Regions from separate parts of the Bradyrhizobium sp. LA2.1 genome, predicted to be linked through region 4. Evidence: riboswitches for the same ligand, from Rfam matches in the RefSeq annotation. Region 4 holds a riboswitch; each other region holds the start of a gene.
What was found. Region 4 has a riboswitch for cobalamin ahead of ABIB95_RS02155 (energy-coupling factor ABC transporter permease). Riboswitches for the same ligand answer to the same signal wherever they lie in the genome.

Region 1 (5,931 bases), on a different contig from region 4:
AGAACGAGAAGCCGCGGACGACCTTCGATTTCGGCACGGTGAGCATCGCCGTCGTCAGCGGATAGGTGACCTGATCCTCGATCACTTGCGGCGCCTGGCCGGGATACTCGGTGTAGACGATGACCTGCGTGTCCGAGAGATCCGGAATCGCATCCAGCGGAAGGTGAACCAGGGCGTAGAGGCCGACGGCGGCCGCGAAGCCGGTCCCGAACAGCACGAGCACCAGATTGCGCGCCGACCAGGCGATGATGCGGGCGATCATTTGTGATCTCCCGTTGCATTGCCAGGGCCGGCGTCGGTGGCATGGGATGCCGCCTCGCCAAACCCCTTCAGCGCCGCCTTCAGGTTGCTTTCCGCATCGATCAGGAAGTTTGCGGAGGTCACCACCGCCTCGCCGTCCGCGAGACCCTGGCGCACCTCGACATAACCGCCGCCGCGACGGCCGAGCTTGACTTCCCGCGGTTCGAAGCGCCCTTCCCCCTTGTCGACGAGGACGGCCTGCCGGCTGCCGGTGTCGAGCACCGCGCTGTCCTGTATCGTCAGGACGGGCGCGGCATCGGCCGTGTCGATGTCGGCATCGACGTACATGTCGGGCAGCAGCACCGCGTCCGGATTGGCAAGCTCGATCCTGATGCGAACGGTTCGCGTGTCGCGGTTCACCTGCGGATAGACGACGGCGATTGTCCCGGTGAAGGTTCGGCCGGGGAAACTGCGCGCGCGCACCGCGACCGACTGGCCCACCGCGATGTTGCCGAGATCGCGCTCGGCCACGTCGACCAGCGCCCAGACGACCGAGGTGTCCGCGATCCGGAACAGGACGTCGCCGGGATTGGCCCGCATGCCTTCGATCGCGTTGCGCTCGAGCACGACCCCGTCGCGCGGCGCAGACCAGCGTATGGCGACGGGCGCGGTGTGCGTCTTGTCCATCTCCGCAATGACGGACTCGGGAACGTCGAGATTGACCAGCCGCTGTCGCGAGCCGCGGCCGTACATCTCGACACCGCCGACCGTCTTGGAGGTGATCGTCGCGAGATATTCCGCCGCCGCGGACGCCACCGCCGAACTGTAGATTTCCATCAGCGGCTGGCCGGCCTTCACGCGCGTGCCGGTCGTCACGTCGGCGACCTTCTGCACGAAGCTTTCGGCGCGCATCGCGATCACCGACACGCGGCGTTCATCGAGCTGGATCGTGCCGGGCGCCTTCACCGAGACCCGGATCGAGCGCTGCGCGACGGGCTCGGACTTCACGCCCGCGCGTTGGATCTTGCCGGGCGACAGCTTCACCGTGCCGTCGTCGGTGTCGTCGCCTTCGTAAACGGCGACATAGTCCATCCCCATCGGATCCTTCTTTGGGACGGTCGACGTATCGGGCAGCCCCATGGGATTGCGGTAGTAGAGGATTTTTCGCGGCGAAGCCGCCTGCGCCTTCGGTGGCGCCGGCGCGACGGCCGCTCCATCGTCGTCGTAGACCGGCAGATAGTCCCGCCCGCGGTCGTCGTTCTTCGGACCAGCAGACCAGAGCGGCGCACCACTTGGATCGCGGTAGTAGAGCGGCGTTCGCTCCGCGGCAGCCGCAGCCGATGATATGTCGGCCTCAGCGAGCCAGCCCGCACCGTTCGAATGCCAGTAGTAGCCGGCCAGGACCAGGCCGCCGCCCAGCGCAAGGGCCGTCAGGAGACGCAGCGTTTTCATGTCGTGTATCCGCGCGCCCGGGAGCGCGCGTCCGTGTGAAGGAAAAAGGGGAATGTCGGGCGCTGCCGGGCAGCGCCCGAACGCTCACTTGACCGCCGTGACCATCACCTTGCCGGTGACCGTCTCCGGTTCGCCCTGCACCTTCACAGACAGCGTCATCTGGTAGCGGCCAGCCATCGGCAGGTCCGTCTTGAAGGCGTACACACCCGGCTCCCTGGACGGCAGCGGCGCGACCGCCGATTCCATCTCGGCCATCCCGTCCGGGGCCATGTCGAGGCGGGTCTTGAAGATGACCGCGTCCGGTATCGGCTTGCCGGTCTGCTTGTTCGTCAGGCGAACGGCGAGCGTGACGTCTTCGCCCTTCTTCATCTGCGGAGTGACGGGCTCGAAGGCGTAGTCGCCCGCGCCCGCCATCGCGGCGGAAGCGGCAAGCGAAAGGGTGGCGGCGAGAGCCGCGGTGCTGATCTTGGAAAGCATTGTCCTGTCCTCATGAATTGATCTTTCGCCGTGGCGCTTGAAGCGCGCACGTCAGTCGTCGTCGCGAGCAGGCCTGCCGCTCGCGTCTCGGGCTTTGCGAGATCAGATTCGAGGAGGTCGGAAAGGAGGACTGCCGCCGCGGAAGGAAACGACCTGATCCGGGGGGATAGCCATCGTGCTGGCCACGACCGCGAGACGTTCGAACGCCACGGGCCTGACATCACCGAGCGCGATGATCCCACCAACGCAGCAGAAGCCCATACCGCACTTGTAGCCGCCGCTATGGGAGCCCGTTCCCTTCATGTCGGGACAACAATCGTCCATCGACATGTCGGCGTCGCCGTTCATGTGCATGGCCGTCTGCATGCCATCCGACGACATTGCGAGGTTCGCCGCGGACGCGCCAACCGGCAGCATCGCCAGGGATATGGCGATGGCGACTGCCACGATGGTACGGACGAACTGCATCAATATCGACTTACCTTGTCGGGCCGGAACTCGGCCTCAGTAGCATATTCGGACACCAAAGGCAGTCATTGATCGTGGTCAAGCGTTCGTTACCCAGGCTCGTCCGGAGGCCGGGTTGGACGTTTCGACGCACCCCTTCGGACTATCGTGCAAAACAGCAACACAAGGCCACCATCGACCGACCGGCCCGTCCAGCAGCCCGCGCGGATGTTGACGCGCTCATCCCCTGATGCCAGTTTCGTGATCGGTAGTGTCCGCAAGGACTCTTCAAGGGAATGCGGTGCGTCCACCTCAGTGGGCAATTCCGCGGCTGCCCCCGCAACTGTAGGCGGATAGTCGACGACCAAACAAACCACTGGAGCCCCGCTTGGGCCTCTGGGAAGGTGGTCGAAGGCGATGACCCGCGAGCCAGGAAACCTGCTACCAGCCATGGTCACGCGCGAACGCATTGGGCGGGGTGCCCTGATGTCGGACAAGTAGCCGGTGCATCCGCCGCCTGGGGCGAAGGTGGATGACTAAGGCAACCGCGGTGACGGTTTGTTTGCGTCGCCGCAGAGCGTTGTCGTGCAAAATCTTCATTTCCGTGCTGGCGCAAGGCCAGCGTTATCGCGTGCTTTCCTGATTACTCTGCTCTCGTCGGTGTCCTTGTCGTCCGCGGCGCTCGCGCAAAGCGCGGCGCAGGACAACCGCTCCCGGGAGGTCGGCCCGGTGATCGTGTCGCCGCCTGCGCCGCGACAGGCTCCTGCCGTCAGCCCCGGCACTCAGAAGCAGCGCGCCGCCCGGCGCGCCGCGGGACGCAATCGTGGCGCCCCTGCTGTCGCCGTTCCGGCCACGCAAGCTCCGAGCGGCCCGGTGCAGACGCCGCTCAACACGGCAGCCGTCACCGACGTCGGCTCCCGGCTCGGCATCACGGCGCGCGAGATGCCGGCGACCGTCGAGGTCATCAGTCAGCAGACGATGCAGAACCTGGGCATCCGGACCACGACCGACGTCGCCAAGGCTGCAGTCGGCGTCACCGGCGGCGATGCGCCCGGCGCGCCCGCCATCTTCTCGATGCGTGGCTTTTCCGGCGACCAGATCTCCACGCTCTACAACGGCATCCCGATCGGGCCGTCGACCATGACCGGCCGTCCCATGGACGTGGCTGGCCTCCAGCAGGTCGAGATCATCAAGGGACCGGACTCGCTGGTGGCGGGCCTCGGTGCGACCGGCGGCGCCATCAACTACGTGAACAAGGCGCCGCACACCGGACCAATCGTCAACGACGCCTTCACCTCCTACGATTCCTTCAACGGCTATCGCGCCGGATACGGCTCGGGCGGCAGCACGCTGATCAACGGCCTCGACTACCGCTTCGACATCAGCCATTTCAACAACAAGGGCTTTATCGACGACACCTATTCGAAGCTCAGCAACGTCTCGGGCCAGCTGAACTATCGCGTCAACGAGAACCTGAAGATCTGGGGCGCGACCGAATACAGGCAGGACAACGACCGCTTCTACTGGGGGACGCCGCTGGTGCCGGCGAACGCGCCGGGCATCGTGCCGACGTACGGCGTCGTCTCCGGCCTTTGGAGCAACTATTACCTCGGCGGCGGCACGCCGGTCCCGGTCACCATCGACGCGCGCACGCTGACCACGAACTACAACGTGCTCGACAATCACAGCGGCGCCAACGAGCTCTGGCTGCGCAGCGGCTTTCAATGGGACATCACCAACAACATCTCGCTGAAGAGCCAGGTCTATGGCTATGACGCCCACCGGCACTGGTTCAACAACGAGATCTCGTCGTTCGACCAGACCGTAGGCAATTTCGCAGGCGCGCAGAGCATCTACCGCGAGCGCCTGGCGCTCGATCACGCGCAGCGGCTCTACGGCAACATCACCGACCTCACCGTCAATTCCAATCTCGGCGGAATGGACAATCGCTTCGTCGCCACCGTGGCGGCGAGCAGCAACCAGTTCAACGTCTCGCAGGACACGCTGTTCTTCAATGACTACGTCGACCTCCTCAATCCGGACCGCGGCCTCTACGGCCCGCGCAGCGACGAGAAGATCTACACCCATCTCGACACCGCCTCGCTGTCGTTCGAGGACCGGCTCAAGCTGACCTCGACCTTTGCGCTGATCGGCGGCATCCGTTTTGAGAATATCGAGCTGTCGCGGACCCGCTTCGACGAGAATGGCCTCCTGAAAGCCAACTATCCTTTCTCGAAGACGTTCAATCCGGTCACCGGACGCATCGGTTACACCTGGGACATCGCGCCCGGCGTGATGCTTTACAGCCAGTACGCGACGGCAGCCGACCCGACGGTGGCGAACATCTTCATCCTCAGGCCCACGACGCCGCTGCTGCTCACGACGTCGCGGACCTACGAGACCGGCGTGAAAGTGCTGTCGGCCGACAAGCGCGCGGAGGCCACGTTCTCGGCCTTCGACATCGAGCGCAAGAACGTCTACGTCCCCGAAAGCGGCATCCTCTTCAACGTCGCCGGCAAGATGGCCTCCAAGGGCGTCGAGATCGCCGCCGCGGTCAATCCGGTCGCGGGCCTGAAACTATGGGGCAACGTCGCCTTCGTGCAGTCGCGCTTCATCGATTTCACCTATGTCGACGGCAATGGCGACTTCCAGTCCTATTCGGGCAAGACACCGCCCAACGTTCCGAACTTCATCGCCAACGCCGGCGCCTCCTATCGCTTCGACACGAAGCTGCCGGTGGAGATCGGCGGCCTCGTCCGTCACGTCGGCGACCGCTTCAACTTCCAGGACAATCTGGTCACGATGGACGCCTACACGATCTTCGACGCGTTCGCATTCGTCGACATCCCCAAAGCCTATTTCCCGGGCGTGGACCAGACCCGGATCAGCTTTCGCGTGAGGAACCTGACCAACAAGCTCTACGCGGCCTGGGGCGATCCGGGTTACACCGACCAGATCATCCTCGGCGCGCCGCGCAGCTACGAGGTCGCAGCTTCGTTCAAATGGTAGTCGCGGATCACATCGCCCGCGCCGTGGCAGGAGTTGTCACGCGACAGTAGGACGCAATCGCAAATCGATTGCGCCGTTGAAGCCGCAGGTCTCGAGAGCTATCGATCAACGAAACCTCGCTTCCATCGGGAGGAACGCATGAGCACCATCACCGGCGGTTGTCACTGCGGCGCGATCCGCTATCGGGTCGAGGGCGAAGCGATCGTGCACGCGCTGTGTCACTGCCGCGATTGCAGGCTTCACGCGGGCGCTCCCGTCGTCGGCTGGACGATGTACGCGGACGATGCCGTCAAGGTGACCAAAGGC
Region 2 (5,931 bases), on a different contig from region 4:
AAAGCTGCTCGCGCATCGCCGCACCCATGCCGCCAACGAGCCGCTGCCTGAGGGGTGGATCCCCTGCGCGCATCTCTATCCGGCCCATCCGCTCCGCGATCAGCTCGGCCGCAAGCGCGCTTTTCGGCCGGATCGTCACGCAGCCTTCCAGGCGCTGCTCGAACTCTATGGGCTGCCGGAGCTGACGGCGTGCAAGAGGGCCGTGGTCGAGGCGGTCGCGAAGGGGCGGGGACCTGAGATGATGACGCTTCCGCCCGATCGCACGGCGCGCGCCACCGTTCGCGTGGCCTTGCGTCAATTGGCTGCCATGGAGCCGCACACGGCGGCACTCGCCGCCTGGCTTGCCGCCTACGACCGGCGCGATCCAGCCGAGACTGAAGATCCCATGGAGGCTCTTCACTGAGTCAGACGTGATGCCGCGTTCCAGCAAAATTGTGCTACAAATCCCACAAGGAGATCGTTCCATGACTGTCACCATCCTGCCGCCCCACGCCGACCGTTTCCGCCTTCATCCGGTCACCTCGCGCCTCGCGCCGATGTTCTGCTTTGTGCTGCTGACGGTGTCATGCGCGCTCGCGAGCTTCGCGCTTGCCTGCGCGACGCCGTTTGCGGCGTTCGCCGTCGTCGCCGCCGCGATGCTGCCGATGCGTCCGGCGCTGCTCGTCGTCACCGGCGCCTGGCTCGTGAACCAGACCATCGGCTTCGGCGTGCTGCACTATCCCATCGATGGCAGCACCATCGCCTGGGGCTTTGTCATCGGTGCTGCCGCGTTGCTGTCGACGGCAGCGGCATCGACCGTTCTCCGCCTGCTGCCGCAGGGCCGCACGCCGCTGATGCTGGCCATCGCGCTCGTCGCCGCCTACGCCGCCTATGAGCTCGCGCTGCTTGCCGCGACGCCGTTCCTTGGCGGCGAGGGCGCGTTCACTGCGGCCATCGTGACGCGCATCGGGCTGACCAGCGCCGTCTGGCTCGCCGGCCTCGTCGCCGCCTGCGAGATCGTCCGCCTGGTCGATCCGTTCGGGCGCGCGATGCGGAACGCGTAATGCTGGATGTGCGTCATCCCAAGGGTTGCGCGAGCCCGGCGGGAATTCCCGCATTCCACAGGGAACAGGGTTCATGACCCGCAACGAATCGTTGACACCCGGCTGCATATGTCACCACATGTGGGCGTCACGGTTCCGCTGGATCGCAAGATTTAGTGGCTAAGAGGGAAGCCGGTGAACCGCGCGAGAGCGCGGAATTCCGGCGCTGCCCCCGCAACTGTCAGCAGCGAGCTGCTTCCGAACAATCGTCACTGGTGCCTTTCGCACCGGGAAGACGGGAAGTGGGCGACGACCTGCGAGCCAGGAGACCTGCCGCGACGATCTGAACGTCCACGGGCGGGGTGTCCGGCGGTCGCTTGCATGCACCGCCCGGCAACTCTGCTGCCGGCGTTTCTGCAGCGTCCTTCCTTACAGCCCCGTTCAAACACAACGCGCGCATCACGGGGCCCATTGATGTCACTGAACCTGCACGACGCGGACACCGCTTCCGCACCCATCGTTCATTTGCGTCCACTATCGCTTGCGCCTGCTTCGAGCGAGCCGGCCATGCAGATCATCCGCCGCAATGGAAAAGTCTCGCCGTTCGATTCCGCCAAGATCGCGGTCGCCATGACCAAGGCCTTCCTCGCGGTCGAAGGCACCAGCGCGGTCGCCTCGCGCCGCGTCCATGAGAGCGTGGAGCAGCTGACGGCCGAAGTCGTCACTGCGCTGATGCGGCGGGCAGGCGAGGGACGCACCTTCCATATCGAGGACGTGCAGGACCAGGTCGAGCTCGCCTTGATGCGGAGCGAGCACCACAAGGTCGCGCGCGCCTATGTGCTGTACCGCGAGGAGCGGTCGCGCCAGCGCGCCGAGGAGGCGGCCGCGGAAGTGACGCCCGCTGTCGCGCCGGCACTTCATGTCACGCTCGCCGACGGTTCGCGCGTTGGTCTCGACACCAAGCGGCTCGCGCTGATTATCGGCGAAGCCTGCGCCGGTCTCGACGGCGTCTCTGCGGCACCCGTGCTCACCGAGACCACCCGCAATCTCTACGACGGCATCAGCCAGGACGAACTGGCACTGGCCTCGATCATGGCCGCGCGCACGCTGGTCGAGCAGGAGCCGAACTACGCCTATGTCAGCGCGCGCCTGCTGCTGGACAAGCTGCGCGGCGAGGTGCTGTCCTATGTCCATGCCGTGCCGACCTCCGCCTCGCAGGCCGATATGGCTGTGCGCTATGCTGAATATTTCCCGGCCTATCTGAAGACCGGCATTGATGCCGAACTGCTCGATCCTGAGCTGGCCCGCTTCGACCTCGGCCGGATCGCGGCTGCACTCAAGCCCGAGCGCGACCTAAACTTCCAGTTCCTTGGCCTCCAGACGCTGTACGACCGCTACTTCCTGCACGTCCGCGGCAAGCGGATCGAATTGCCGCAGGCCTTCTTCATGCGTGTCGCGATGGGCTTGGCGGTGCGCGAAATCGATCGCGAGGCTAAGGCGATCGAATTCTATGACCTCCTGTCGTCGTTTGACTTCATGGCCTCGACGCCGACACTGTTCAATTCGGGTACGCTGCGTCCGCAATTGTCGTCCTGTTTTCTCACAACCGTCTCGGACGACCTCGACGGCATCTTCAAGTCGATCAAGCACAACGCACTGCTGGCAAAATATTCCGGCGGCCTCGGCAACGACTGGACGCCGGTGCGCGGCCTCGGCGCCCACATCAAGGGCACCAACGGCGAGAGCCAGGGCATTATTCCATTCCTGAAGGTTGCCAACGACACCGCGATTGCCGTCAACCAGGGCGGCAAGCGCAAGGGCGCGGTCTGCGCCTATCTGGAGACCTGGCACGTCGACATCGAGGAATTCCTCGACCTGCGCAAGAACACCGGCGACGACCGCCGCCGCACCCACGACATGAACACCGCCAATTGGGTGCCGGACCTGTTCATGCAGCGCGTCGATGCCGATGGCGAATGGACGCTGTTCTCGCCTGACGAGACGCCCGATTTGCACGATCTCTATGGCGAGGCGTTCAAGACGGCTTACGAGGCCTATGAGGCCAGGGCGAAAGCCGGCGGCATGCGCGTCTTCAAGACCGTGCGCGCGAGCGACCTCTGGCGTCGCATGCTGACCATGCTGTTCGAGACCGGTCATCCCTGGATCACCTTCAAGGACCCCTGCAATCTGCGTTCGCCGCAGCGGCACGTTGGCGTGATCCACTCGTCGAACCTCTGCACCGAGATCACGCTGAACACCTCCGCCGACGAGGTCGCGGTCTGCAATCTCGGCTCCGTCAACATGCTCAACCATGTCGGTCCCAATGGACTCGACCATGCCAAGCTGAAGCGGACGGTGACGACAGCAGTACGGATGCTCGACAACGTCATCGACATCAATTTCTACACGATCCCGGAAGCGCGGCGCTCCAACATGCGTCATCGTCCCGTCGGGCTCGGCCTGATGGGCTTTCAGGAAGCGCTTCAGGTCCAGCGCATTCCGACCGCGTCCGACGCGGCCGTGGCGTTTGCCGACACCAGCATGGAGGCAATCTCGTTCCACGCGATCGAAGCGTCGTCCGATCTCGCCGCGGAGCGCGGACGTTATCCGAGCTTCGAGGGCTCGCTGTGGTCGAAGGGCGTCTTGCCGCTCGACTCCATCCAGCTTCTCGCCGACGCGCGCGGTGGTCTCGACGTCGATCGCTCCGCGACGCTCGACTGGGATCGCCTCCGCAAGAAGGTCACGTCCAGCGGCATGCGCAACTCGAACGTCATGGCGATCGCGCCGACGGCGACGATCTCCAACATCTGTGGCGTCTCGCAGTCGATCGAGCCGAACTATCAGAACCTGTTCGTGAAATCGAACATGTCCGGCGACTTCACGGTCGTGAACGAGTTCCTGGTCCGCGACCTCAAGGCGAGGGGGCTTTGGGACGAGGTCATGGTCTCCGACCTCAAATATTTCGACGGCAGCGTCGGCCAGATCGACCGCGTTCCTGACGATCTGAAGGCGCTCTACGCCACCGCCTTCGAGATCGACAGCGCCTGGCTGATCGAGGCGGCCGCGCGCCGGCAGAAATGGATCGACCAGTCGCAGTCGCTCAACCTCTACATCGCCAATCCCTCCGGCAAGAAGCTCGATGCGCTCTACCGGCTGGCCTGGCGGCGCGGCTTGAAGACGACCTACTATTTGCGCTCGCACAGCGCCACGCATGTCGAGAAATCGACGTTGAAGGGCACCGACGGAAAGCTCAATGCGGTGTCCGCGTCTGTGGCGGTGTCGCACGCGCCGATCATGATACCGACCTCTGCGGTGCCGGACCTCGACGGCATCAAGGCCTGCCGGATCGACGATCCCGAATGCGAAGCGTGCCAGTGAGGAGATGACGATGCTTGACTGGTCCGATACCGAAACCACAGCGGCCGCTCCGGCCGTCTCAAGTCTCGCCACCGCACTGCGTCCGCAGACCCAGCTCAAGCTCGAGCCGGCCGACCCGACCGGCTTAGGTGCGATCGATCGCGCCGGCGGCCGCGTCTCGGTCGACGAGAAGCAGATGATCAACTGCCGCGCCGACGTCAACCAGCTGCTTCCGCTGAAGTACAAATGGGCCTGGGAGAAGTATCTTTCAGGCTGCAACAATCACTGGATGCCGACCGAAGTCTCGATGCAGGCCGACATCGCGCTATGGAAGTCGCGGGACGGGCTAACGGAGGACGAGCGGCGCGCGATCAAGCGCAATCTCGGCTTCTTCGCAGCCTCTGAATCGCTCGTCGCCAACAACATCGTGTTGGCGATCTACCGTCACCTCACCAATCCGGAGTGCCGGCAGTACCTCCTTCGGCAGGCCTTCGAGGAGGCGGTGCACACCCACACCTTCCAGTATATCGTCGAAAGCCTCGGCCTCGACGAGGGCGAGCTGTTCAACATGTACCGCGAGGTGCCGTCGATCACGGACAAGGCGGCCTGGGCGCTCAAGCACACGCAGCACCTGGACGATCCGTCGTTCCAGACGGGGACGCCGGATAGCGACCGCGCCTTCCTGCGCGATCTCGTCGCCTTCTATGTCGTGTTCGAGGGGATGTGGTTCTACACCGGCTTTGCGCAGATCCTGTCGCTCGGCCGCCGCAACAAGATGGTCGGCATCGCCGAGCAGTATCAATACATCCTGCGCGACGAGAGTATCCATCTCAACTTCGGCATCGACGTGATCAACCAGATCAAGATCGAGAACCCGCATCTGTGGACGGCGGCATTCCAGGACGAGGTTCGCGGCATGATCCGTGATGCGGCCGAGCTGGAAGCCGCCTACGGACGCGATACGATGCCGCGCGGCTTTCTTGGGCTCAACGCGGCGCTGTGCGAGCAGTACATGCACTTCATCGCCAACCGCCGCTGTGCGCAGATCGGGCTCGCTCCGGTGTTCGCCGAGGTCGAGAACCCGTTCCCGTGGATGTCCGAGGCAATGGATCTGAAGAAGGAGAAGAACTTCTTCGAGACCCGCGTCATCGAATACCAGAATGGTGGTGCGCTGACTTGGGAATAGCACCGATCATGGTTATGCCGCGGGCGTGTCACCTGTGCTTAAACGGTGGCACGCGTGCGACAGCAGGGGGATGAGGTGGAGATCCGACGAGACGATCCGACGGCGCCCTATGTCGCCGACTTGTTGGCACATCATCTCGAGGAGCTGCGCAGCGTGATGGCCGAGCGCGCGTTCGCTCTCGATGCCACCGGCCTTTCGGCTGCCACCGTGACCTTCTGGACGGCTTGGCAGGACGATGTCCTGCTCGGGTTCGGTGCGCTGAAGGAGCTGGATCATACGCATGGCGAGGTGAAGTCGATGCGTGCCGCGCCGGCTGCGCGGGGCACCGGGGTAGGGCGCGCACTGCTGAGCCATATCATCGCTGAA
Region 3 (5,931 bases), on a different contig from region 4:
CGGCGTGCTTGCCATGGCGCGACTTGACCGCAGCATGGCGCTGCTTGCCGGCCTTCGCCTCATGCGTCTTCTTCGACGCAGACGATTTGTGACTGCTCTTCGCTGCCAGCTCCGTTGGGATCAAGGCCAAAGCGGCCACGGCAATGACACACGCGAGCGAGCGTAGGCACTGGTTCATTCGATGGTCCCCCTGCGAAACCACTACAAACCAAGGTCCGCGACGACATGCGGCTTGAGAATCAAAGACGACACCCAAAACGATGCCACGACATCGTTTCGCAGTCCTCACGCTCCTTCAACAATGCGGCAAAATACCGATGGGAACTCGGGAACTTCCGAAATGGCGGAAAGGGTAATGCCTTCAACCTTTGTTAACGAATGGGGCTCGCGCGACGGTTGCGCGCGGTCAGGGGCGTCGCGAGGGCCAGATTGCGCGTGTTCCCGCCGCCAAAACCGGTGTATTGAGTTCCCAACCGGTCCTTTCAGCTCTTACCCCCACCGCTCATGCCACTTTTCAACCAGTCGATCAGGCGCAAGATCGTCGGGATCGCCCTCGGATTGATCGTCCTGATGCTGGTCACCGCGATTCTTTCGATGGTGATGTCGAGCCAGGTCGGTGTCCTGCTCGACGAGCTGACCGATCGCTACATTCCGGCCTATGGCCATCTGGCGCGCGCCAACATCCGCTCGCTGGAGCGCTCGGTGGCGCTGCGGCGGATGGTCATGATGAAGATGCAGGCCCCCTCGGAGGAGGAGGCCTACGCGGCGCGCCTGCGCGAATTCGAGGAGGCCGATCGGAAGATCGACGAGGAAGCCGAGGCCGCGCGCACGCACATCAACGCGATCATCGACGACAAGAGGACGCCTTCCGACAATGCCGGGCTGGCGCGGATCGAGACCCGCATCGAAACCGCTCTCACCGAGCTGCGTCACGACATGAATGAGGACCACGCAAAACTCCTCAAGCAGGTCGAAGGCAAGCAGATGACGGAGGCGCGCGGGACCCTGGAGCATCTCGACACCATACGCGACCAGTTCAACCAGAAGATCGACGCGATCCGCGCCGACATGCTGAAGCAGGTCTTCGCCAGTACGGCGACAGTGATCGGTCGCCAGCACCAGGCGATGATCATTTCGGGCATCGTCACCATCCTCGCGGCGGTGGTCGGATTTGCTTTCGCGCTCCTCGTCTCCAGTGGCATCACGCGACCGGTGCGGCTGTTGCTCGCCGGCACCCGCGAGGTCGAGGCGGGCCGCTTCGACAAGACCATCACGGTCTCGACCCAGGACGAGATCGGCGAACTCGCCGCCGCCTTCAATCGCATGATCGAGCAGCTGCGGCACAACGAGCGGATCCGTGAGACCTTTGGCCGCTATATCGATCCCAAGGTAGCGCAGGGGCTGATCGACCGCCCGGAGGTCGCCATCGACGGCCAGCGCCGGGTGATGACCATCATGTTCTCCGACATGAGCGGCTTCACCTCGATGAGCGAGGGCATGACCCCGCGCGGCCTCGTCAAGGTCATGAACCACTATTTCACGGTGATGTCCGCGCCGATCCGGAGCCATCGCGGCGTCATCGATAAATATATCGGCGATGCCATCATGGCCTATTGGGGCCCTCCCTTCATTGAGGAGGACGAGCCGGCGCTGTTCGCCTGCTACGCCGCCATCGACATGGCCGATGAGGTGCCGGCGTTGCAGAAGCAATTGCCTGACCTGCTCGGCATCCGCGCCATGCCAGGCCCTTGCGATCTGCGCATCGGGATTGCCACCGGCGAGGTCCTGACCGGCAGCATCGGCTCCGAGCTGATGATGAGCTTCACCGTGATGGGCGATGCCGTGAACCTCGCTTCGCGGCTCGAACTGGTCAACAAGATCTACGGCACGCGGATCCTGATCGCGCAGGCGACGGCGGACGCGATCGGATCGAACCTCGAGCTGCGCGAGATCGATCGTCTCGCGGTGGCCGGCCAAAGCGCATCGCAGGCCATTTTCGAGGTGATGAGCAAGGCGCACGGGCTCAGCGTCCCGCAGGAGAGTCTGCGCGCGCGCTACGCCGAAGGCCTCGCCGCCTACCGCGCGCAGCGTTTTGACGATGCTCGCGCCGCGTTCAATGCAGCGCTCGAAGCCGTGCCCGGCGACGGTCCCTCGCGCACGCTGCTCGGCCGCATCGCGCAGTTCGAGGCCAATCCGCCGGACGCAGCTTGGGATGGTGCCTGGCGGCTGGAGCAGAAATAGCCGTTCTTGCTGGGCTTGCACCGTCCTTGCTGGAAAAAACGTTTCTACTCGATAACGATGTTCGCCGTGACCTATTTCTCAGGCTTAGGTTTGACGTCCCTTGTGGCGTTTGATGGGGACACGCCGATGACAGAACTTCATGACAGGCTGGAACGGTTCGAGACGCTCACCGCCGAATGCGAGCTGATTGCCAAGCTCGCCACCGACAGCACCAAGCGCGAGTTCTATCTGAGACTCTCGGAGCAGTATCGTCAGCTGGCGGTGGATATGCGGAAGGCGATCGCGACCAAGGCCGCGGCCTGACGCCGCCTGCAATCCGTTCTTAATGTTTGGCGCGCATCCTTTGAGGATGCGAGCGTCGCGATCATGATTGCTCGCATTGGGAATGCCGAGGTCCGTTGCGGTGCAGCGCATCTCGCTGACGTCGCTTTGCCGCTCCTCACCAGGGCAATCCCATGCGCCTTCTCGCAGTCCTCATCTTCGCGCTCATGATGGCCGCCTGCAACCAGGAGCAGGACATCACCGGCTCGACCCCGGTCTGTGCGATGCGGAACTACAGCTCCTACAATCCCCGCGACATGAACCAGTGCGTTGCCGCCTGCAAGGCGTGCGACCACGGCAACACCGTCACCTGCACCACGTCATGCACCCTCAAGGGTGCCCACTGAGCGGCGGCGCTGGCTGGAGCTAGCGCTGAGGGTGCTCGGGCACCGGAACGATCCACATGGGTTAGTCATTGAAGGGGCAGGCAGGACGCGGAGTCCTATGGAATGGGTATGCTCGATCTCGGTCGGTTCCTGGTGTCGTGCTCGCATTGCGATGCATGGCCGATGGCGGCCAACGTCAAACGTTCGAGCTGGTCTTCGTCGCCGCACGAGGTCCGCTTCGTATGCCCGCGCTGTCGCAGCGAGGAGACCGCCATCATCTCGGCCTCCGGTGAGCTGACCCCGATCCGGCGCATCGACGCTCCGCTGCGCGACGTCACCGCGGCCTGGGCTCAGGCCCAGCGGCCAAGAGGTCGGGCGTAGCCCGCCCGTCACAGGACCAAGAGATCGGGCGTAGTCGGCTCTGCGCAACGCCTTGCGCGGTCCGTTTTTGGAACCCGGCCTACGCCGACGCGTTTCCGCTCCGACATCAACGCATCGAGGCCCTGCGAATGATCAGCGAGCATTTCGACACCCGCACCCGGATCAACATGAAGCTGGCGCTGGATCGGGTCTGCCGCAATCGCCCGGTCGGCGAGGACCATTGCTTTCGCAGGTCCGTTGCCGAGAACATCATCCGCTGCGCGCTCACAGGCCGCACCGGCATCGGCCAGCTCGTCGATGCCGGCGAGCGGGCGGTGATCAGGACGCGTTCGGAGCAGGAGCCGGCCTGATTGCGCCGGCTCAATCTCCGGTGCGGCGCTCTGACCGTGATGCAACCGGCCGATTGACTCTTCGCTTGCCCGCCCCGTAGATTGGCCGGTGACGGTTCTCCTCACGGAGATCAAAAGGGAACGTGGTGCGAGGTTTTCCCGATACCGGGATATTCTCAACGCCACGGCTGCCCCCGCAACTGTAAGCGGTGAATCTTTCGTCATATGCCACTGGGAATCTCGGTCCTGGGAAGGCGACGTAAGGTAACGACCCGCGAGCCAGGAGACCTGCCGTCAGCCGTGGTCACACGCGAAGATGTCGGTCGGGGAGTACAGACATTAGCTTCACCGGAGCAATCGAACGCTCCGCCGTGAAACCTCGTTCGCTGTGACGTGCCACTGACGTCATACCGAGGTTACAAGAGTGTCCCGTAATGTCTTTGCCGCCAGGCGCTTCCGCGCCGGCGTTGTCGCGTTCGTTTCCCTATATTCGCTCGATCTGTCCATTGCCCAGGCGCAGCAGTCGGCATCGCCCGATCTGCTGCCGCCGGTCGAGGTCGCGCCGACCGAGCGTCCGGCCAAGCCGCAAGTCGCGCGGCCTGGGCCCGACCAGCCCGAGCAGCGGCGCGTCGCTCGGCTGCCGAAGCCCGAGCTGGTGCCGGCGTCGTCTCCGGTTGCCGGGGTATCCGCGGCCAACCTGTTTCCGACGGTCGTCGTCAGTCCGACGGGTATTGTCACTCCGACCAATCTGGTTGCGAGCTCGGTGACGGTTCTGACCGCCAGAGACTTGGAGCGCGATCAGCGCCGGACCGCATCCGATGCACTGAGCGCGGTTCCCGGCCTCAATCTCGTGCAGACCGGCGGCCCCGGCGGACAGACGTCGATCTTCATGCGCGGAACGAATTCCAACCACACCAAGGTCCTGATCGACGGCATCGATGTCAGCGATCCCGGCAACCCGAACCGTTCGTTTGATTTCGGCCAGTTGCTCACCTCCGACATTCAGCAGATCGAAGTCCTGCGCGGTCCGCAGGGCGGTCTCTACGGCGCAGACGCGCTGGGGGGCGTGATCTCCATCGTGACGAAGAAGGGCGACGGTCCCGCCCGCGCCACCGGCTCGGTCGAGGGAGGCTCGTTCGGAACGTTCAATCAAACTGCAGGTCTGAGCGGTTCACAGGACCACTTCAACTATGCCTTCAACGTCGCGCATTTCCACGCGAACGACGTGCCGGTGACGCCGGTCGAATTGCTGCCGCCGGGGCAGAAGGCGATCGGCAATTATTACGACAACATGACCTACTCGACGAAGCTTGGCGTCGAATTGAGCGAAAACCTGACGCTCAATAGCGTGGCGCGGTACACCGACGCCACCCTGCGCTTTACCGGAGACACCTTCGATCCCGTCACATCCGCGAGCTTTCCCGCGGCCGCGCAAAGCACGCAGACGGTGCACCAGCTCTTCACGCGCGGGGAGGCGGTCTGGTCCGCTCTCGACGACCGGATGAAAAGCTATTTCGGCGTCAACTACACCAATCACTGGAACTACAACATCTCGCCCGGCGACGCGATGGCCACGATCACGACCGGCGACCGCGTCAAGTATGATTGGCACACCACGACCCAGCTCGCGCCCAACAACAATGTCATCATTGGTGCGGAGCATGAGACCGAAACACTGCAAACGGCGACGGTCTCGGCGCAAAACGTCAACAAGGCCGGATATATGGAGCTGCAGTCCCAGTTCCGGGATCGCGTCTTCTTCACGGCCAACGTCCGGCAGGACGATAACGAGCGGTTTGGGGAACATCCGACCTTTCGTCTGGCGTCTGCCATGATCGTGCCGGTCACGGATACGAAGTTCAAGGGAAGCTACGGCACGGGGTTCAAGGCGCCAACGCTCAACCAGCTTTACGTCAGCTTTCCCGCGTTCTTCTTCTTTGCAAATCCCAACCTCAGGCCCGAGGAAAGCGTCGGATACGACGCCGGCTTCGAGCAACCCTTGTTTGGCGATCGTGTCCGCTTCGGGTCGACCTACTTCCGTAACAACATTACCGACCTGATCCAGAGCACGTTCGATCCCGTGACGTTCACGAGCACCAACACCAATATCGGCAAGGCGATCACGGAGGGCACGGAGAGCTTCGTCGCGGCTGCGATCACCGACCGGCTTCGCGTTCGTGCCGACTACACTTTTACCCGCGCAGTGGATGCAACGGCGGGACTGGAGCTGCTGAGGCGTCCGAAGGAGAAGTGGAGCGCAAATGTCATCTGGAATCCGATCGACCCGCTCACATTGTCCGCAACAGTGTTGCACGTCGGGAGTTTCGTCGATG
Region 4 (5,931 bases):
TGTCCGGTCTGCCTCTATGCGGGCTCGCTGGTGCCCGAGGGCGTGCTGGCGCATTGCCCGCCCGGCGCCCGCATCGTCAACACCGCGCCGCTGTCGCTCGACGAGATCATCGCGGAGATCGCTGCCGCGCATGCCGACGGCAAGGATGTTGCTCGCTTGCATTCCGGCGATCTCGCGATCTGGTCGGCGATGGGCGAGCAGCTTCGCCGCCTGCGCGCGCTCGGTATTCCCTACACGGTCACGCCGGGCGTGCCGTCCTTCTCGGCTGCGGCAGCTGCACTGGAGGTCGAGCTGACGCTTCCCGGTCTTGCCCAGACGGTGGTGCTGACGCGCACGCCGGGCCGCGCCAGCGCAATGCCTGAGGGCGAAAAGCTCGCGGCGTTCGCCGCCACCGGTGCGGTGCTCGCGATCCATCTGTCGATCCATCTGCTCGACAAGGTCGTCGCCGAGCTGACGCCGCATTACGGCGCGGATTGCCCGGTCGCCATCGTCTGGCGCGCGAGCTGGCCGGACCAGCGCATCGTTCGCGCCACGCTGGCGACGCTCGATGCCGCCGTCGGGACCGAGATGGAGCGCACGGCACTGATCCTGGTCGGCAAGACGCTTGGTGCTGCGGATTTTGACGAGAGCCGTCTCTATGCCGCCGATTACGATCGGCGCTATCGGCCGGTCGGCGCCGATCCGCGCTTTCCGGAGGCATCGTGATGCCGGCAGGGCTCGTCATCTCCGCGCCGGCCTCCGGCGTCGGCAAGACCACGCTGACGCTGGCGCTGGCGCGCGCCTGGCGCAATCGCGGATTGAACGTGCAGTGCTTCAAGAGCGGGCCCGATTATATCGATCCCGCCTTCCATGCCGCCGCGACGGGGCGCGCTTCCGTCAACGTCGATAGCTGGGCAATGGATCGCGGGGCGATAGCTCATCTCGTCGGTCGCGGCACTGATGCCGATGTCGTGCTCGCGGAGGGCTCGATGGGCCTGTTCGACGGCGTCGCCGCGCGCGGCGTCTCCGGTACCGGCGCCACCGCCGACATTGCGGAAATGCTGGGCTGGCCGGTGCTGCTGGTGATCGATCCCTCCGGGCAGGCACAGACGGCAGCGGCGATCGCCGCAGGCCTTCGTGACTATCGCGCGGGTGTGCAGCTTGCCGGCGTGGTGCTCAATCGCGTCGCCAGCCCGCGGCATGAAGATCTCGTGCGGCGTGCACTCAACGATGCCGGCATCGCCGTGTTCGGCGCGCTGCCGCGCCATGCCGAGATCAGCCTGCCGAAACGGCATCTCGGGCTGGTACAGGCCGAGGAGCAGGCCGAGATCGGCAAGCTGATCGACGAAGCCGCGCGCTTTGTTGCCGAACACGTCGATCTCGATGCGGTGCTGGGATCGGCAGCAAGCTGGTCGCCGCAACCGGCGGTAAACGGCATGAACGTGACGCCGCCCGGGCAGCGCATTGCGTTGGCCCGCGATGCCGCGTTCTCCTTCATCTATCCGCACATGCTGGAGGCCTGGCGCGCTGCCGGCGCCGAGATCTCGACATTCTCGCCGCTTGCCGATGAAGCGCCTGACGCGAGCGCCGATGTCTGCTGGCTGCCCGGCGGCTATCCCGAGCTGCACGCGGGGAAGATCGCGGCCAATGCCCGCTTTCGCAGCGGCTTGCGCGCCTTCGCTGACACGCGGCCGGTGCACGGCGAATGCGGAGGCTATATGGTGCTGGGAACCGCTCTGACCGATGCCGATGGCATTCGTCATGAGATGACGGGCCTGCTCGGACTGGAGACGAGCTTTGCCAAGCGCCGCATGCATCTGGGCTATCGTCTCGCTGCACTCGCAGCGCCGATGCCGGGCCATCAGGTCGGCGCGCGCCTGCGCGGTCATGAGTTCCACTATTCGACGATTATCGCGCAGCCGGATACGCCGCTGGCGGTCGTGCACGATGCAACAGGCGCGGTCATCGCCGAGACCGGTTCGCGCCGCGGTCATGCCACCGGCACGTTCTTCCATCTGATCGCGGAGGACCGGTGAGCGGTTTTGTCACTTTCATTTCGGCCGGCCCCGGCGACCCCGAGCTCCTCACGCTCAAAGGCGCCGCGCGGCTGCGCGATGCCGACGTCGTGCTCTACGACGACCTCGCCTCCGGCGCGATCCTCGATCTGGCCCGGCCCGGCGCCAATCTCGTCGCGGTGGGGAAGCGGGCAGGGCGGCCCTCGACCAAGCAGCACCACGTCAACCGCCTCTTGGTCGACTACGCCGCGGCCGGCGTCCGTGTCGTGCGGCTGAAATCGGGCGATGCCGGTATCTTTGGCCGGCTCGAGGAGGAGCTGGAGGCGCTGCGCGAAGCCGGCATCGGCTACGAGATCATTCCCGGAATCACCTCGGCCTGTGTCGCCGCTGCGCAAGCCGGCATTCCCCTGACCCGGCGCCACACCTCGCGCCGGGTGCAGTTCGTGACCGGGGCCGATGTCACCGGCGAGCTGCCGCAGAATTTGAACTGGGCGGCGCTGGCTGATCCCGAAGCGACCACCGTGGTCTATATGGGCCGGCGCACCTTTCCGGCGCTTGTCGCAAAATTGATCGAGCACGGCCTCGCGCCGGATACCCCGGCGCTGTTCGCCGAATCCCTCGGTCGTCCCGACGAGCGGCTGGTCCGCACCACCATTGCCGAGCTGGCCGAGCAACTTGCGCGGGGCGGCGCTGCCTCGACGGCCGCCGTGATCCTGTTCGGCGCACTGGCCGGGGATTATCCGTCATGACCGTCCCGGCCGCCCTTCGCCCCTTGACGCCCGGCTGGCGAAAGGGGCACACAGGAGATGCATGGTGCTCGAGGCGGCGCAAACCGCCGGAGCATAATCGGGAATGGGGGTGGGCGGACAGTTGCGCCGCCCAAAACCCCAGCCGCCCCCGCGACTGTAAGCGGTGAGGGGCTCCGATCAGCCACTGGGCCGCGAGGCTCGGGAAGGCCGGAGAACCCCAGTGAACCGCGAGCCAGGAGACCGGCCGTGCATGTTTTGTGGCCAAGGCCGTCGGGTGTGACGGCAGGAAGGAACTGAACCATGCATATCGAACCCGGAGTCGTATCGGGCGCCAAGCTCGTGTTGAGTTACGCAACCGGCATCGCCGTCGGCGGCGTTGCGCTGAAGCTCGCGGTCGAGACCGTGCGCGAGCAGGGCATCACGTCGTTCGCTGCGCGGACGCTCGCCGCCACGGGCCTCGTGTTCGTCTTCTTCGAGATCCTGCCGCACTTCCCGGTCGGCGTCTCCGAGGTGCACTTCATCCTTGGCTCGACCCTGTTCCTGCTGTTTGGGGCAGCGCCCGCGGCCTTCGGCCTTGCGTTCGGACTGTTCTTCCAGGGCATCTTCTTCGAGCCGCCCGATCTGCCGCAATTCGGCATGAACGTCACCACGCTGCTGGTGCCGCTGTTCGGGATCCAGGCGATCGCCGCGCGGATCATTGCCCGCAACACCGCCTATGTCGATCTCAGGTATCGCCAGGCGCTGGCGCTTTCGACCACGTATCAGGCCGGCGTCATCGCCTGGGTCGCGTTCTGGGCGCTCTATGGCTCCGGCTTCGGTGCGACCAACCTCGTCAACATCGCGACCTTCGCGGCCTCCTACGCGCTCGTCATCGTGATCGAGCCGCTGGCCGACCTCGGTGTGCTGGCGCTGGCGAAGTCGCTGCGCGGCGTCACCGCGCCCGGCCTCGTCACGCCGCGCCTGCACAACGCGGCTTAAGAGACAAAGGGGCGGCCGTCATGGCCGCCCCTGCACGCGCGATGCTCACGCTCTCCCTGATAGGCATCGGTTGCGGCGATCCCGGGCAGCTCACGCGCGCCGCCGTTCAAGCCATCAACGCGGCGGATCTCATCCTGATCCCGCGCAAGGGGACGGCGAAGTCCGATCTCGCAGATCTCAGGCGGACGATCTGCGCGGATGTGCTCACCAATCAAACGACGCGCATTGCCGAGTTCGACCTTCCCGTGCGCGATGCCGGTGAAGCGGATTATCACAAGGGCGTCGACGATTGGCACGATGCCGTGGCCGCGGCCTGGTCGCGGACGATCGCGAGCCAGCTCGGTGATGATGGCAAGGTCGCGCTGCTGATCTGGGGCGATCCATCACTGTATGATTCCTCCCTGCGCATTGCGCGGCGGCTCGATCCCTTGCCTGATATCGAGGTCGTGCCCGGCATCACTTCGATCCAGGCGCTGTGCGCGGCGCATGCGCTGCCGCTCAACGACATCGGCGAGCCTTTCCTGGTCACGACGGGACGCCGCTTGCGCGAAGGCGGCTGGCCGCAGGGCGTCGATACCGTGGTGGTGATGCTCGACGGCGGCACGGCGTTCCAGTCGCTCGATCCAGCGGGGCTGCACATCTGGTGGGGCGCCTATCTCGGCATGCCCGATCAGATCGTCATGTCCGGCGTTCTGGCCGAGATCGCCCCGCACATCGTCGCCGCGCGACAGGATGCGCGCGAGCGGCACGGCTGGATCATGGACAGCTACATTCTCAAGCGCAGGCCGTAAGCGAGGCAGCATGCTCCCCGATTGGGTCACCCGGAAATGCCCCGATGTCTCCGCTGTCCATCGCGAGGCGGCGCTCGCGCGTCAGGCGCAACTCACAAAACCGGCCGGCGCGCTCGGCCGGCTGGAGCAGCTTGCGGTCGAGCTTGCGGGCCTGCAGGCGACCGAGCAGCCGCGCGCCGCGCGAGTGCCGATCATCGTCTTCGCCGGCGATCACGGCATCGTCGCGCAGGGCGTGTCGGCCTATCCGCAAGGAGTGACCATCGCGATGATGGCGAATTTTGCCTCGGGCGGTGCCGCGATCTCGGTGCTGGCGCGTGAGCTTGGCTCAAACCTTGAGGTCGTGGACGCCGGCACGCTGGCGCAGGAGGAGATGGCAGGAATCGTCACCGACAAGCCGCGCCAGGGCACGCGCGACTTCAGCGTGGAAGCAGCGCTCAGCCCCACGGAGCTGGCATTCGCCTTCGAAGCCGGTCAGCGCGCAGTCGCGCGCGCAGACGCCGGCAGGCCCGATCTCCTGATCTTCGGCGAGATGGGCATCGGCAATACCACGACGTCGGCGGCGATTGCGGCGAGCCTGCTCGGCATCAGTGCCGAGGAGATCGCGGGCAGCGGTACCGGCGTCGATGCGGCCGGCCGTGCGCACAAGGCGCGCGTGATCGACGCTGCGATCGCGCGTCACGGCGTTGCGGGCGCTTCGCCGGAAAATATCCTGTGCGCCGTCGGCGGCCTCGAAATCGCGGCGATCTGCGGCGCCATCATTGCGGCTGCGCAAGCCCGCATTCCCGTGTTGATCGACGGCTTCATCGTATCGGTGGCGGCGCTGGCGGCGGTGCGGCTGAACCCGTCGTGCCAGCCATTCCTGCTGCCGTCGCATCAATCGGCGGAGCAGGGGCATCGGCTGGTGCTGCGTGCGCTGAACGTGCAGCCGTTGATCAGCCTCGATCTCAGGCTCGGCGAAGGATCGGGGGCGGCCATCTCGCTGCCACTGGTGCGGCTCGCGTGCAGCCTTCACAACGACATGGCGACCTTCGCGCAGGCCAACGTGCCGGATCGCCCGGCCTGACCCGGCTCAAGCCGCGCGCTGATTGACCGCGACGACGCGCCAGCCGGTGGCGAGCCGGTCGATCCGGGTCAGTGACAACGGATCGATCACGAAGCGCAGGGCCGCTTGTGGCGTGAGATCCAGCGCAATGCAGAGTGCGGCGCGGATGGTGCCGGAATGCACGACGAGCGTTGCTGACCCGGCGCCGATTTGCGAGAGACCCTGCCGGACGCGCGCGACCTGATCCTCAAAACTTTCGCCGCGAGGCGGCCGCCCGTGCGCCGGATCGCTCCAGAACTGCGCATAGGCCTCGCCGCCGGTCGCCGCGATCTCGTCATGCCGCCGGCCGGTCCAGTCGCCAAAATCCTGCTCGCCAA

Region 1: it holds a riboswitch for cobalamin, as region 4 does, so the genes downstream of both, ABIB95_RS07190 (TonB-dependent receptor) here and ABIB95_RS02155 (energy-coupling factor ABC transporter permease) in region 4, are expected to answer to the same signal.
Region 2: it holds a riboswitch for cobalamin, as region 4 does, so the genes downstream of both, ABIB95_RS34585 (ribonucleoside-diphosphate reductase subunit alpha) here and ABIB95_RS02155 (energy-coupling factor ABC transporter permease) in region 4, are expected to answer to the same signal.
Region 3: it holds a riboswitch for cobalamin, as region 4 does, so the genes downstream of both, ABIB95_RS34570 (TonB-dependent receptor domain-containing protein) here and ABIB95_RS02155 (energy-coupling factor ABC transporter permease) in region 4, are expected to answer to the same signal.

The regions. Positions count from the first base shown of each region.
Region 1 covers NZ_JBEPQI010000003.1:364,197-370,127, reverse strand. The annotation lists gene ABIB95_RS07210 (efflux RND transporter permease subunit) at 1-262, opposite strand, end outside; gene ABIB95_RS07205 (efflux RND transporter periplasmic adaptor subunit) at 259-1,692, opposite strand; gene ABIB95_RS07200 (FixH family protein) at 1,777-2,169, opposite strand; gene ABIB95_RS07195 (hypothetical protein) at 2,272-2,637, opposite strand; cobalamin riboswitch at 2,869-3,076, shown strand; gene ABIB95_RS07190 (TonB-dependent receptor) at 3,277-5,625, shown strand; gene ABIB95_RS07185 (GFA family protein) at 5,764-5,931, shown strand, end outside.
Region 2 covers NZ_JBEPQI010000023.1:90,471-96,401, forward strand. The annotation lists gene ABIB95_RS34575 (DUF6925 family protein) at 1-403, shown strand, start outside; gene ABIB95_RS34580 (hypothetical protein) at 465-1,043, shown strand; cobalamin riboswitch at 1,157-1,374, shown strand; gene ABIB95_RS34585 (ribonucleoside-diphosphate reductase subunit alpha) at 1,497-4,400, shown strand; gene ABIB95_RS34590 (ribonucleotide-diphosphate reductase subunit beta) at 4,411-5,565, shown strand; gene ABIB95_RS34595 (GNAT family N-acetyltransferase) at 5,641-5,931, shown strand, end outside.
Region 3 covers NZ_JBEPQI010000023.1:83,706-89,636, forward strand. The annotation lists gene ABIB95_RS34540 (lytic transglycosylase domain-containing protein) at 1-178, opposite strand, end outside; gene ABIB95_RS34545 (adenylate/guanylate cyclase domain-containing protein) at 505-2,241, shown strand; gene ABIB95_RS34550 (hypothetical protein) at 2,368-2,544, shown strand; gene ABIB95_RS34555 (hypothetical protein) at 2,697-2,909, shown strand; gene ABIB95_RS34560 (hypothetical protein) at 3,012-3,269, shown strand; gene ABIB95_RS34565 (hypothetical protein) at 3,398-3,619, shown strand; cobalamin riboswitch at 3,695-3,908, shown strand; gene ABIB95_RS34570 (TonB-dependent receptor domain-containing protein) at 4,023-5,931, shown strand, end outside.
Region 4 covers NZ_JBEPQI010000001.1:503,368-509,298, reverse strand. The annotation lists gene cobM (precorrin-4 C(11)-methyltransferase) at 1-705, shown strand, start outside; gene ABIB95_RS02165 (cobyrinic acid a,c-diamide synthase CobB) at 705-2,015, shown strand; gene cobA (uroporphyrinogen-III C-methyltransferase) at 2,012-2,743, shown strand; cobalamin riboswitch at 2,789-3,006, shown strand; gene ABIB95_RS02155 (energy-coupling factor ABC transporter permease) at 3,044-3,721, shown strand; gene cobF (precorrin-6A synthase (deacetylating)) at 3,763-4,512, shown strand; gene cobT (nicotinate-nucleotide--dimethylbenzimidazole phosphoribosyltransferase) at 4,523-5,575, shown strand; gene ABIB95_RS02140 (histidine phosphatase family protein) at 5,582-5,931, opposite strand, start outside.